DNA from 3 places in the Pseudomonas sp. DP-17 genome. Region 3 is predicted to be linked to each of the others. Evidence: predicted binding sites of a transcription regulator. Region 3 holds the regulator's gene; each other region holds the start of a gene.
What was found. The regulator sigma-54, encoded in region 3, starts transcription at its own class of promoters, with help from an activator protein. The targets are predictions, from matches to a motif close to ANTGGCATNNANNTTGCTNT.
Positions count from the first base shown of each region.

Region 1: the regulator sigma-54 is predicted to act here: its motif matches at 1,353-1,372, upstream of fliD (flagellar filament capping protein FliD).
Region 2: the regulator sigma-54 is predicted to act here: its motif matches at 1,726-1,745, upstream of flgB (flagellar basal body rod protein FlgB).

Region 1 covers NZ_JAKSXG010000009.1:133,609-136,874, forward strand. The annotation lists gene MJ122_RS15075 (flagellar FliJ family protein) at 1-173, shown strand, start outside; gene flgM (flagellar biosynthesis anti-sigma factor FlgM) at 289-573, shown strand; gene MJ122_RS15085 (flagellar protein FlgN) at 570-1,010, shown strand; gene fliD (flagellar filament capping protein FliD) at 1,398-2,747, shown strand; gene fliS (flagellar export chaperone FliS) at 2,744-3,142, shown strand; gene MJ122_RS15100 (hypothetical protein) at 3,126-3,266, shown strand, end outside.
Region 2 covers NZ_JAKSXG010000009.1:150,711-153,976, reverse strand. The annotation lists gene flgE (flagellar hook protein FlgE) at 1-181, opposite strand, end outside; gene MJ122_RS15195 (flagellar hook capping FlgD N-terminal domain-containing protein) at 217-888, opposite strand; gene flgC (flagellar basal body rod protein FlgC) at 888-1,316, opposite strand; gene flgB (flagellar basal body rod protein FlgB) at 1,321-1,686, opposite strand; gene flgA (flagellar basal body P-ring formation chaperone FlgA) at 1,996-2,559, shown strand; gene MJ122_RS15175 (ATP-grasp domain-containing protein) at 2,734-3,266, opposite strand, start outside.
Region 3 covers NZ_JAKSXG010000016.1:85,634-88,899, forward strand. The annotation lists gene lptB (LPS export ABC transporter ATP-binding protein) at 1-197, shown strand, start outside; gene MJ122_RS25660 (RNA polymerase factor sigma-54) at 452-1,954, shown strand; gene raiA (ribosome-associated translation inhibitor RaiA) at 2,033-2,341, shown strand; gene ptsN (PTS IIA-like nitrogen regulatory protein PtsN) at 2,351-2,818, shown strand; gene rapZ (RNase adapter RapZ) at 2,821-3,266, shown strand, end outside.

The DNA of each region.
Region 1 (3,266 bases), on a different contig from region 3:
AGCAGGCCCTGGCGCGCATCCAGGGCGAGCTGCTGGCTGCCATGCGCAGCGAGAAGGTGCTGGCACAGGTCATCGAGGCCAAGGTCGGCCAATGGCAGGCGCAGCTTGCGCAGCAGGAGCAGAAAATCCAGGATGGCCTCGCCGCACAGTCCTGGTGGCGCGCCAGGGCGTAGGGCGAATCACCGCCTGCGGTTATGCGCCGTCCGCTGCGCGAACATCGGCATTTAAGTTTTCCTGCGAGGTGGTCGCCCTCTGAGGGAAAGGCCCAAAAACATTCGGATATTCACCATGGAAATCACCCGGCAACTGACCAGTGTCGCGCTGGCCACCAGCGAGTCCGCCAAGAGCGCGCGCAGCGAGCGCGTTGCCCCGGTGGCGGAGACCGGCGCGAGCGTGCCGGTCAGCGATTCGCTGCGCCTGGACGAGATGCAGGAAACCCTGCGCGCCATGCCCGACGTGGACCAGAGCCGCGTCGCCGAAATCCGCCGCGCGCTGATGAACGGCGAGCTGGGCAATGACACCACTGTGCTTGCCACCAGCATCCTCTCCTACCATCGCGGCAGCGACGCATGACCCAGCGCGCGCGGCTGCTGCAGGTGATCGAGCAGGACATCCAGCAGGATGGCCGCGATTGCCTGGCACTGCGCGACCGCCTGCAGGAGCTTTATCGCTACCTGCTGGCGCGGGACAGCGCGCAGATCGAGGCGCTGAACCCGGACATCCAGGCTCTGCTCGACGTCGTCGCCGCCCGCGCCCAGCGCCGCAGCCGCGTGCTGCGTGCCTTCCAGCTGCCGATGGACGCCGACGGCATGCGCACGCTGCTGTCCAACTACAAGCCGCCGCGCCGCGAGGAGCTCCAGCAGGAGTGGCTGCAGCTGGGCCAGCTCACCGCCCAGTGCAAGCGCCTCAACGAGCGCAACGGCAAGCTGCTGGCGATGCACCACGACATCCTCAGCCAGCTCATGGGCGATCCGCGCGAGCAGCCGGTGTATTCGCGTCAGCTGTACTGAGACCTCGCCTGATTCCTAGGAGCGGACTCTGTCCGCGATGGTTTCCGGCGCGATGCGGAGCTATCGCGGACGGAGTCCGCTCCTACGCAAATTCCTGCCCTCTGCCGAGACGCTTGCAGGAGCATGCCGGCGCGCTCCTGCAAGAAGCGCTTCGGCCGCACCGGTAAATCACCCCGCCGAAATCCCTTAACCAATCCCTCCCCACGGTCGCCTTTTCCCTGCATCAGGGTGCGTGGTCGGCAGGCGGAAACACCGCTTCCCGCTGCGCGCCAAAGCACGCCGGGCGGAAGTTCGACTTCTCCCTGGAAAACCCGAAAAGCCCCGCAATACGGGGTCTCCGGCATTGGCATCGTAATTGCTCTTCCGGCAGCAGAGAGGTGGATTCAGATGGCGACCATAGATTCCGATTACGTCAAGCAGATGGCCCAGCAACTGGCGACGTACGATGTGCAGAGCGGGCTGAACAAGGCCGACCGCAACAAGGCCTCGTACCAGGCGCAGCTGACCGCCGTGACCTCGCTGGAAACTGCGCTCAAGACCTTCTCCACCGCGGTGAAGGGGCTGCAGGGCACCACCGGCAGCAATACCAGCATGCTGATCAACAGCGCCAAGCTGAGCAAGGACGGCTACCTGACCGCAACCGTCGGCAAGAGCGCCGTGGCTGGCCGCTACGACTTCTTCGTCGAGCAGCTCGCCACCAGCCATCAGCTGTCCTTCACTGGCCTGCAGGCCGGCGACATCGACACCCAGGGCACCCTGACCCTGACCCAGAACGGCAAGTCCTTCGACATCGACCTGAGCAAGGTCGACACCGATGGCGATGGCGCCAACTCCATGGACGAGCTGGCCGCGGCGATCAACAAGGCCACCGACAATACCGGCGTGAAAGCCACTCTGGTGCGCAGCAACGGCCAGGTCTCGCTGGTGCTGGGCGCGGAGAAATCCGGCGCGGCCAACGCTATCAGCCTGTCGCTGAGCGGCACCGACGGCGCCAACAGCGCCTTCGAGAACGCCATCGGCAATCCGCAGGAGTTGTCCAGGGCGCAGGATGCCCGCGTCCGCCTGGGCGGCGAGAGCGGCATGCTGCTGACCAACGCCAGCAACACCTTCGACAACATCATCGATGGCGTCAGCGTCACCTTCACCCAGGCGCAGAAGTCCGGCGAGCAGCCGATCTCCATGACCATCTCCCAGGACCAGGGCGAAACCAGGAAGAAGGTGCAGACCTTCATCGATGCGTTCAACGCCCTGGCCAGCCAGATCGACAGCCTGACCGCATCGGGCGACCAGAGCGGCAACGCCCGTGGTGCCCTGGCCGGCGACTCCAGCGTGCGGGCCATCGAGAACAGCCTCAATCAGATGCTGCGTACCACTTTCGGTGGCGCCAACCTGATCAGCTTCGGCATCAGTGCCGACCGCAACGGCAAGCTGACCCTGGACGCGACGCGCTTCGACAAGGCCATCGCCGCCGACCCGGAAGGGTTGGACAAGCTGTTCATGGGCAAGGGCAACCTGCTCGACAGCACCGACAAGGCGCTGTCGCTCTACACCAGCAGCGTCAACGGCGTGCTGAAGAACCGCAAGGAGTCGCTCAACAGCAGCCTGAAACGGGTCAACGACGACTACGACAACCTGCAGAAGCAGTACGACACCTACTACGCACGCTACCTCAAGCAATACACCTCGATGATGCAGACCATGCAGTCGATGGACCAGACCAGCGGGATGTTCGGATGACCGCCTACGGCATGAACGAAAGCTACGACAGCTACCGGATGATCGACCTGGAATCCAGGGCCGCTTCGTCCTCGCCCTACGAACTGGTGCTGGTGCTGTTCGACGGCCTGCTCGACGAACTGGCCCGCGCTCGCGGGCACATCGAGCACAAGCGCTACCAGCAGAAGGGCCGCTCCCTGGAGAAGTGCCTGAACATTCTCAATGGCCTCAACGGCGCGCTTGACTACGAGGGCGGCGGCGAGACCGTGCAGGGCCTGGCGCGCCTGTACGACTACTGCATCTACCGGATTTCCGACGTGAGCATCTCGCTGGATGTCGCCGGCATCGACGAAGTGGTGCGCCTGCTGGGCATCCTGCGCGAAGGCTGGGAGGGCGTGAGTGCCGCCCGTGGATGACCGCCAGCGCCTGCTCCAGTTGTACGAAAGACTGGGCGTGGCGTTGCAGCGCAAGGACTGGAAGGCCATGGGGCAGGTCGACCTGGCGATCCGCGCGCAACTGGTGGCGATGTCATCGCAGACC
Region 2 (3,266 bases), on a different contig from region 3:
TGATGCTCTGGGTGGTGCCGGCGACTTCCACGCCCATGCCCTTGCTGTCGGCGTAGACGCTGCCGAACTCGGTGCGCGAGGACTTGAAGCCCACTGTGCCGGAGTTGGCGATGTTGTTGCTGATGGTGTCCAGCTGCTGGGTGACGGCGTTCAGGCCGGTCAGGGCGATGTTGAAGCTCATGGCGTTAGCTCATCCTAGGAGGGGGGAACAGGCGCTCAGGCGGCCTGGCCCTGACTGAATTCGACGATCTTGTAGAAGGGCACCGAACCTGCGCCTTCGACTTCCAGCACCGGGCCGTCGGCGCTGACGCGGACGTTGAGCACCCGGCCGGAAACCTCGACGCCCGGCGTCTCGCCGCTCTCGGTCTTCACCGCCAGGCTGTACTTGCCGGGCTTGAGGCCCAGCGCCTGCGGGTCCACGGTGAAGGGCACGGCGCCGGCCTCCTGCGGGCCGAGGGCGATGTCGGTGCGCACGCCGTTGGCGTCGGTGAGCTGCAGCACGGTGGTGGCCGAAGCGTGCTCCAGGGTGATCTGCCCGCCGACCTTGTCGCCGTCCAGTTGCAGGCTGTCGGCGCTGACCTTCACTTCCTGGCCGACCAGGCCTGCGGCCGTGAGGGTCTGCAGGTTGTCCATCAGCACCAGGTTGTTCTGCTGCAGGGTGGTCATGTTCTGCATGCTCTTGACCTGCGCCATGGCCGAGTACTGGTTGATGAACTCGGTGCTGTCCACCGGCTTGGTCGGGTCCTGGTATTGCACCTGGGCGACCAGCAGGGTGATGAAGCTGTTCTCCATGTCGGTCAGCTCGCCCAGGTTGACCGCCTGCCGGGGCGCATCCGAAGCGGTGCCGTTGGTGCTCGTGCCGTTGGTGTCGTTGTTCACCGTGCTCATCAGGCGTCTCCCAGTTTCAGCAGGCTGGACTGCATGCTTTTCACACGATTGAGCACTTCCACGCCGGTCTCGAAGCTGCGGGTGGCGGACATCATGTCGGTCATCTCCTCGATCTCGTTGACGTCGGGGTAGTAGACGTAGCCGGTGGCATCGGCCAGCGGGCTGCCCGGCTCGTAGCGGCGCTGCGGCGAACGGCCGGAGGTCACCACGTCGAGCACCTGCACGTGGGCGCCGCCCATGCCGGCGCCGCGGGTGAGCTGGTCGTTCTCGTAGACGGCGGCGAACATCGGCTTGCGCGCCTGGTACACGGCGTCCGGGCTGTTGGCGGCGGAATCGGCGTTGGCCAGGTTGCTGGCCACGGTATTCAGGCGCACGGTCTGCGCGTTCATCGACGAGCCGGCGATGCGGTAGATGGAATCGAATGCCATGGCGTCAGCGTCCTTCGATGGCCTGCTTGAGGCCGCGGAACTTCAGGGTCAGGAAGGTGAGGCTGGTCTGGAAATCCATCGCGTTGCGCGAGAACTCCGCCTGCTCGGTGGCCAGCTCCACGCTGTTGCCGTCCTGGGAAGGCTGGTTGGGGATGCGGTACTTCAGGTCCGGGCGCGCGGCGCTGGTGCTGGCCAACAGGACGCTGGAGGTGTCCTGGCGCTGCATCTCGGCGGCAAAGTCGATGTCCCGCGCCTTGAAGCCGGGGGTGTCTTCGTTGGCCAGGTTGGAGGCGAGGATTTCGCTGCGCTGCATGTGCAGCGAGAGGGCTCTCTCGTGGATACCCAGGGTCTCGTCAAACCGTATACTCATTTCCGCAACCCACTCTCACTTTTCGGCGTGCGAGGCGACAGAGCACAAAGCATGCCGACCCCTGAAGGCCGCTTCATGTCTTTGATCTACAAGGCTTTACGCGCAGGAACGACTAGCGTGTGCAACGCGGCTTTTCCGCTTTCGACACGCTACGCCGCAGGATGCGGAAAAACCCTTTCCGCCTGCTTCCTCCTGCTGCTTCCCACCCTGGCGCAAGCCAAGGATGCACGTGCGCAACTCGACGCCGCCGCGCAGCAGCAGGTCGCCTCCGAGCTGAAAGAAGCCGCGCGCAAGGCCGGGTGGAAAGGCATGACGTTCACCGTTGACAACAACCTGCCCAACAGCCTGGGCAAGCTCGCCGCCTGCCCAGGCGGCCCGCAGTTGCGCTCGCTGGAAACTCCCGCCGCGGTTACCGCACGGCGCCGTTTCGAAGCTTCCTGCGCGGGGCAACCCGGCTGGCCGGTGAGCTTCACCAGCCAACCCACGGTGTCCCTGCCGACCGTGGTCGCCAGCGGCGAGATCGAGCGCGGCCAGACGCTGGACGCGGCGCAGCTCAAGCTCGCGCCGGTGGAGCTCGGCAAGAGCTCGCGGGGTTACTTCACCGATATCGCCGAAGTGACGGGCAAGACCGCCCGCCGCCGCATCCGCGCCGACCAGCCGCTGACCCCGGCGCTGCTTGATGGCGCAATGCTGGTGCGCCGCGGGCAGCAGGTGAAGATCGTCGCCAGCCAGGACGGCATCCAGGCCAGCGCCGTCGGCGAGGCAATGGCCAACGGCAAGCAGGACGAGGTGATCCGCGTGAAGAATCTGCGCAGCCAGAAGATCATCGAGGCGAAGGTGACGGCGTCAGGCGAGGTGAGCAGCATCTTCTGATGCCCACTGCGTCGCGCAGGAACGGGCCATGCCCGCGCTTGTGCGCATGGCGCGCTCCTACAGGCCGGCGCCAGCCTGTCCATCCACGCAGGAGCGGACTCCGTCCGCGATCGCCCGCGCGGCGGGCTTCGAGCCAACAGAGGGCGACCGCCACTCCCGCAAGGTAATTCCGGCTCAGCGCTGCAGCGGCGTCGGGGCATCGCGGACAGAGTCCGCTCCTACGCTCGCCGGCAGTCCGCTGTGAGTCGTCACCTCCACCAGCCGCCGCGCATGGATGCTCGGTGCCGGCAGCAGCGGAGCATCCAGCGACGCCTCGCGGAAGCAGCGCAGGTGGTTGGCGACCATGTCGTAGCCCGACAGGTGGCTGAAGGCGATCCCGCCGGAGAAGCGCGGATTGACGTCCATGAGCAGCGCCTCGCCGTCCTGCACCAGGAATTCCATGTTGATGCAACCGTTGACACCGAGCACCTCGGCTACCCGACCGGCCATCGCGACCAAATGCGGGTCGGCCAGCATGCGCACGGTCAGCCCCGCTCCGGTGGGGGTTCGCACCAACTCCTGGCGAGCCATCGCTGCCCAGTCGCCAGTGCTCTGCTGGCGCACCACGTCGACCACACAGACATCGCCCGGCAGCAGCGGCTGCACGATGTAGTCGCGACCAGAGAAGCGCTTGCGCACGTAGTGCAGGAAATCCTCGTCGCGCACCT
Region 3 (3,266 bases):
AGCAGATCATCCATCATCTCAAGGCCAAGGGCATCGGTGTCCTGATCACCGACCACAACGTCCGGGAGACCCTGGACATCTGCGAAACGGCGTACATCGTCAACGACGGTCAGCTGATCGCCGAAGGCAGCGCCGAGAGCATCCTCGCCAACGACCTGGTGAAGGAAGTCTATCTGGGCCACGAGTTCCGCCTGTAAGGCCCTGGACCGCGCCCTGCCTGGGCGCGGCAGCCATCACTTTCGTCCACGCGTGGCGCGGCTTGTGGGCCGCTCCGCGGCCTGGCCGGCTGCCTGCCTTTCCCTGCCGCAACCGGGTTGTAACGAAAGGTCGACAGCCCCTAGGCAAAGCGTCCAAACTCAGGCATATAATTTGCTTCCTCGCGGCGCCCCGGCGTCCGTAGTCGTGGATATGGCGCGTTTTGCGCCAGCGAACAAGGTGCCTAGTTCCAGCCATGAAACCATCGCTAGTCCTCAAGATGGGCCAGCAGCTGACGATGACTCCGCAGCTGCAACAGGCCATCCGACTGCTCCAGCTCTCGACGCTGGACCTCCAACAGGAAATCCAGGAAGCCCTGGAGTCCAACCCCATGCTGGAGCGCCAGGAAGAAGGCGAGGATTACGACAACAGCGACCCCATGGCCGACGGCGCCGAGTCGGGCGCCAACGGCAGCGCCAGCAGCTCCCAGGACAACTTCCAGGAAAGCACCACGCCCAACGCCGACAGCCTCGACGAAGACCAGTGGGCCGAACGCATCCCCAACGAGCTGCCGGTCGACACCGCCTGGGAAGACATCTACCAGACCAGCGCCAGCAGCCTGCCCAGCAATGATGATGACGAGTGGGACTTCACTGCCCGCACCACCGCTGGCGAAAGCCTGCAGAGCCATCTCCTGTGGCAGCTCAACCTGGCGCCCATGTCCGATACGGACCGCCTGATCGCCCTGAGCATCATCGACGGCATCAACGATGACGGCTACCTCGACGAATCCCTCGAAGACATTCTCGCCTCCATCGACCCGGAACTGGGCGTGGAGATGGATGAAGTGGAAGTCGTGCTGCGTCGAGTGCAGCAGCTTGAACCTGCCGGCGTCGGTGCGCGCAACCTGCGCGAATGCCTGCTGCTGCAACTGCGCCAGATGCCGACCAAGACCTGCCTGCTCGCCGAGGCCATCCGTCTGGTCAGCGACCACCTGGACCTGCTCGGCAGCCGCGACTACAGCCAGCTGATGCGCCGAATGAAGCTCAAGGAAGACGAGCTGCGCGAGACCATCGAACTGATCCAGTCGCTGCATCCGCGCCCCGGCTCGCAGATCGAATCCGGCGAAGCCGAATACGTCGTACCGGATGTCATCGTGCGCAAGCACAACGACCGCTGGCTGGTGGAGCTGAACCAGGAAGCAATGCCGCGCCTGCGCGTAAATTCTCAGTACGCAGGCCTGGTACGTCGCGCCGATTCCAGTGCCGACAACACCTTCATGCGCAACCAGTTGCAGGAGGCGCGCTGGTTCATCAAGAGCCTGCAAAGTCGCAACGAGACGCTGATGAAAGTGGCGACCCAGATCGTCGAGCACCAGCGCGGCTTCCTCGAATACGGCGAAGAGGCGATGAAACCGCTGGTCCTGCACGACATCGCCGAGGCGGTGGGCATGCACGAGTCGACCATCTCCCGCGTCACCACGCAGAAATTCATGCATACCCCGCGTGGCATCTTCGAGCTGAAATACTTCTTCTCCAGCCACGTCAGCACCTCCGAGGGCGGTGAGTGCTCGTCCACTGCGATCCGCGCCATCATCAAGAAACTGGTCGCGGCGGAAAGTCCGAAAAAGCCATTGAGTGACAGCAAGATCGCTGGTTTACTGGAGGCACAGGGCATTCAAGTGGCACGTCGTACCGTCGCCAAGTACCGGGAGTCCCTAGGAATCTCTCCCTCGAGCGAGCGCAAGCGGCTGGTGTGACGTTGATCCACGCCAAGGTGTTCCGGCGGCAGGCCCCATAACCTGCCACTTACACACGGGCAACAAGGAGAAAGCGGTATGCAAGTCAACATCAGTGGACATCAACTGGATGTGACCGACGCCCTGCGCGACTATGTCGGCGAGAAACTCGGCCGACTGGAGCGCCACTTCGACAAGATCACCAATGTTCAGGTCATCATGGAGGTCGAGAAGCTGAAGCAGAAAATTGAAGCCACCCTCCACATCGCCGGGGGCGAAGTGGTGGCCTGCGCCGAACATGAAGACATGTACGCGGCCATCGACCTGCTCACCGACAAGCTCGACCGCCAACTGATCAAGCACAAGGAAAAATACCTCGAGCGCCAGCAAGGTGTTGGTGTTCGTTAACCCCTCTCTATGATCCGACTTGAGCAAATCCTGACCCCCGGCCGTTCCCTCGTGAACGTGCCGGGCGGCAGCAAGAAACGTGTCCTCGAACAAATCGCCAACCTGGTGGCTCGCGAGCTGCCGGGTTTCGATTCCCAAGACATCTTCGACAGCTTGGTGGCCCGGGAACGCCTGGGCTCCACCGGCTTCGGCAATGGCATCGCCATTCCGCACTGCCGCCTCACAGGCTGCCAATCGCCCATCAGCGCCATCCTGCACCTTGACCATCCGGTAGACTTCGACGCCCTCGACGGCGCGCCAGTCGACCTGGTGTTCGTGCTGCTGGTGCCCGAAGCTGCCACCGAAGAGCACCTTGAACTGCTGCGGCAGATCGCTTCCATGCTCGACCGCGCCGACGTCCGCGACCGCCTGCGTCACGCCGCCAACGGCGAGGACCTGTACCGGATCGTCGTGGACTTCCAGAACAACGGGCACTGATCATGCGCCTGATCATCATCAGTGGCAGATCCGGCTCGGGCAAGAGCACCGCGCTCAACGTGCTCGAGGACAATGGCTTCTACTGCATCGACAACCTGCCGGCCAGCCTTCTCCCGGACCTGGCCCAGCGCGCACTGCTGCACACCGAGCTGCTGCACCCACAGGTCGCCGTCTCCATCGACGCGCGCAACCTGCCCAGCCAGCTGCAGCGCTTCCCTGAACTACTGCAGGAAGCCCGCGACAAGCACATCCAGTGCGACGTGCTGTACCTCGATGCCGATGATGAGACGCTGCTCAAACGCTTCTCCGAGACTCGCCGCCGCCACCCGCTGACCACCGACAGCCGCTCGCTGGCGGAGGCCATCGCCGACGAATCGCACCTGCTGGCGCCGATAGCCGACCTGGCCGATCTCAAGCTCAACACCACCAACCTGAACCTCTACCAGCT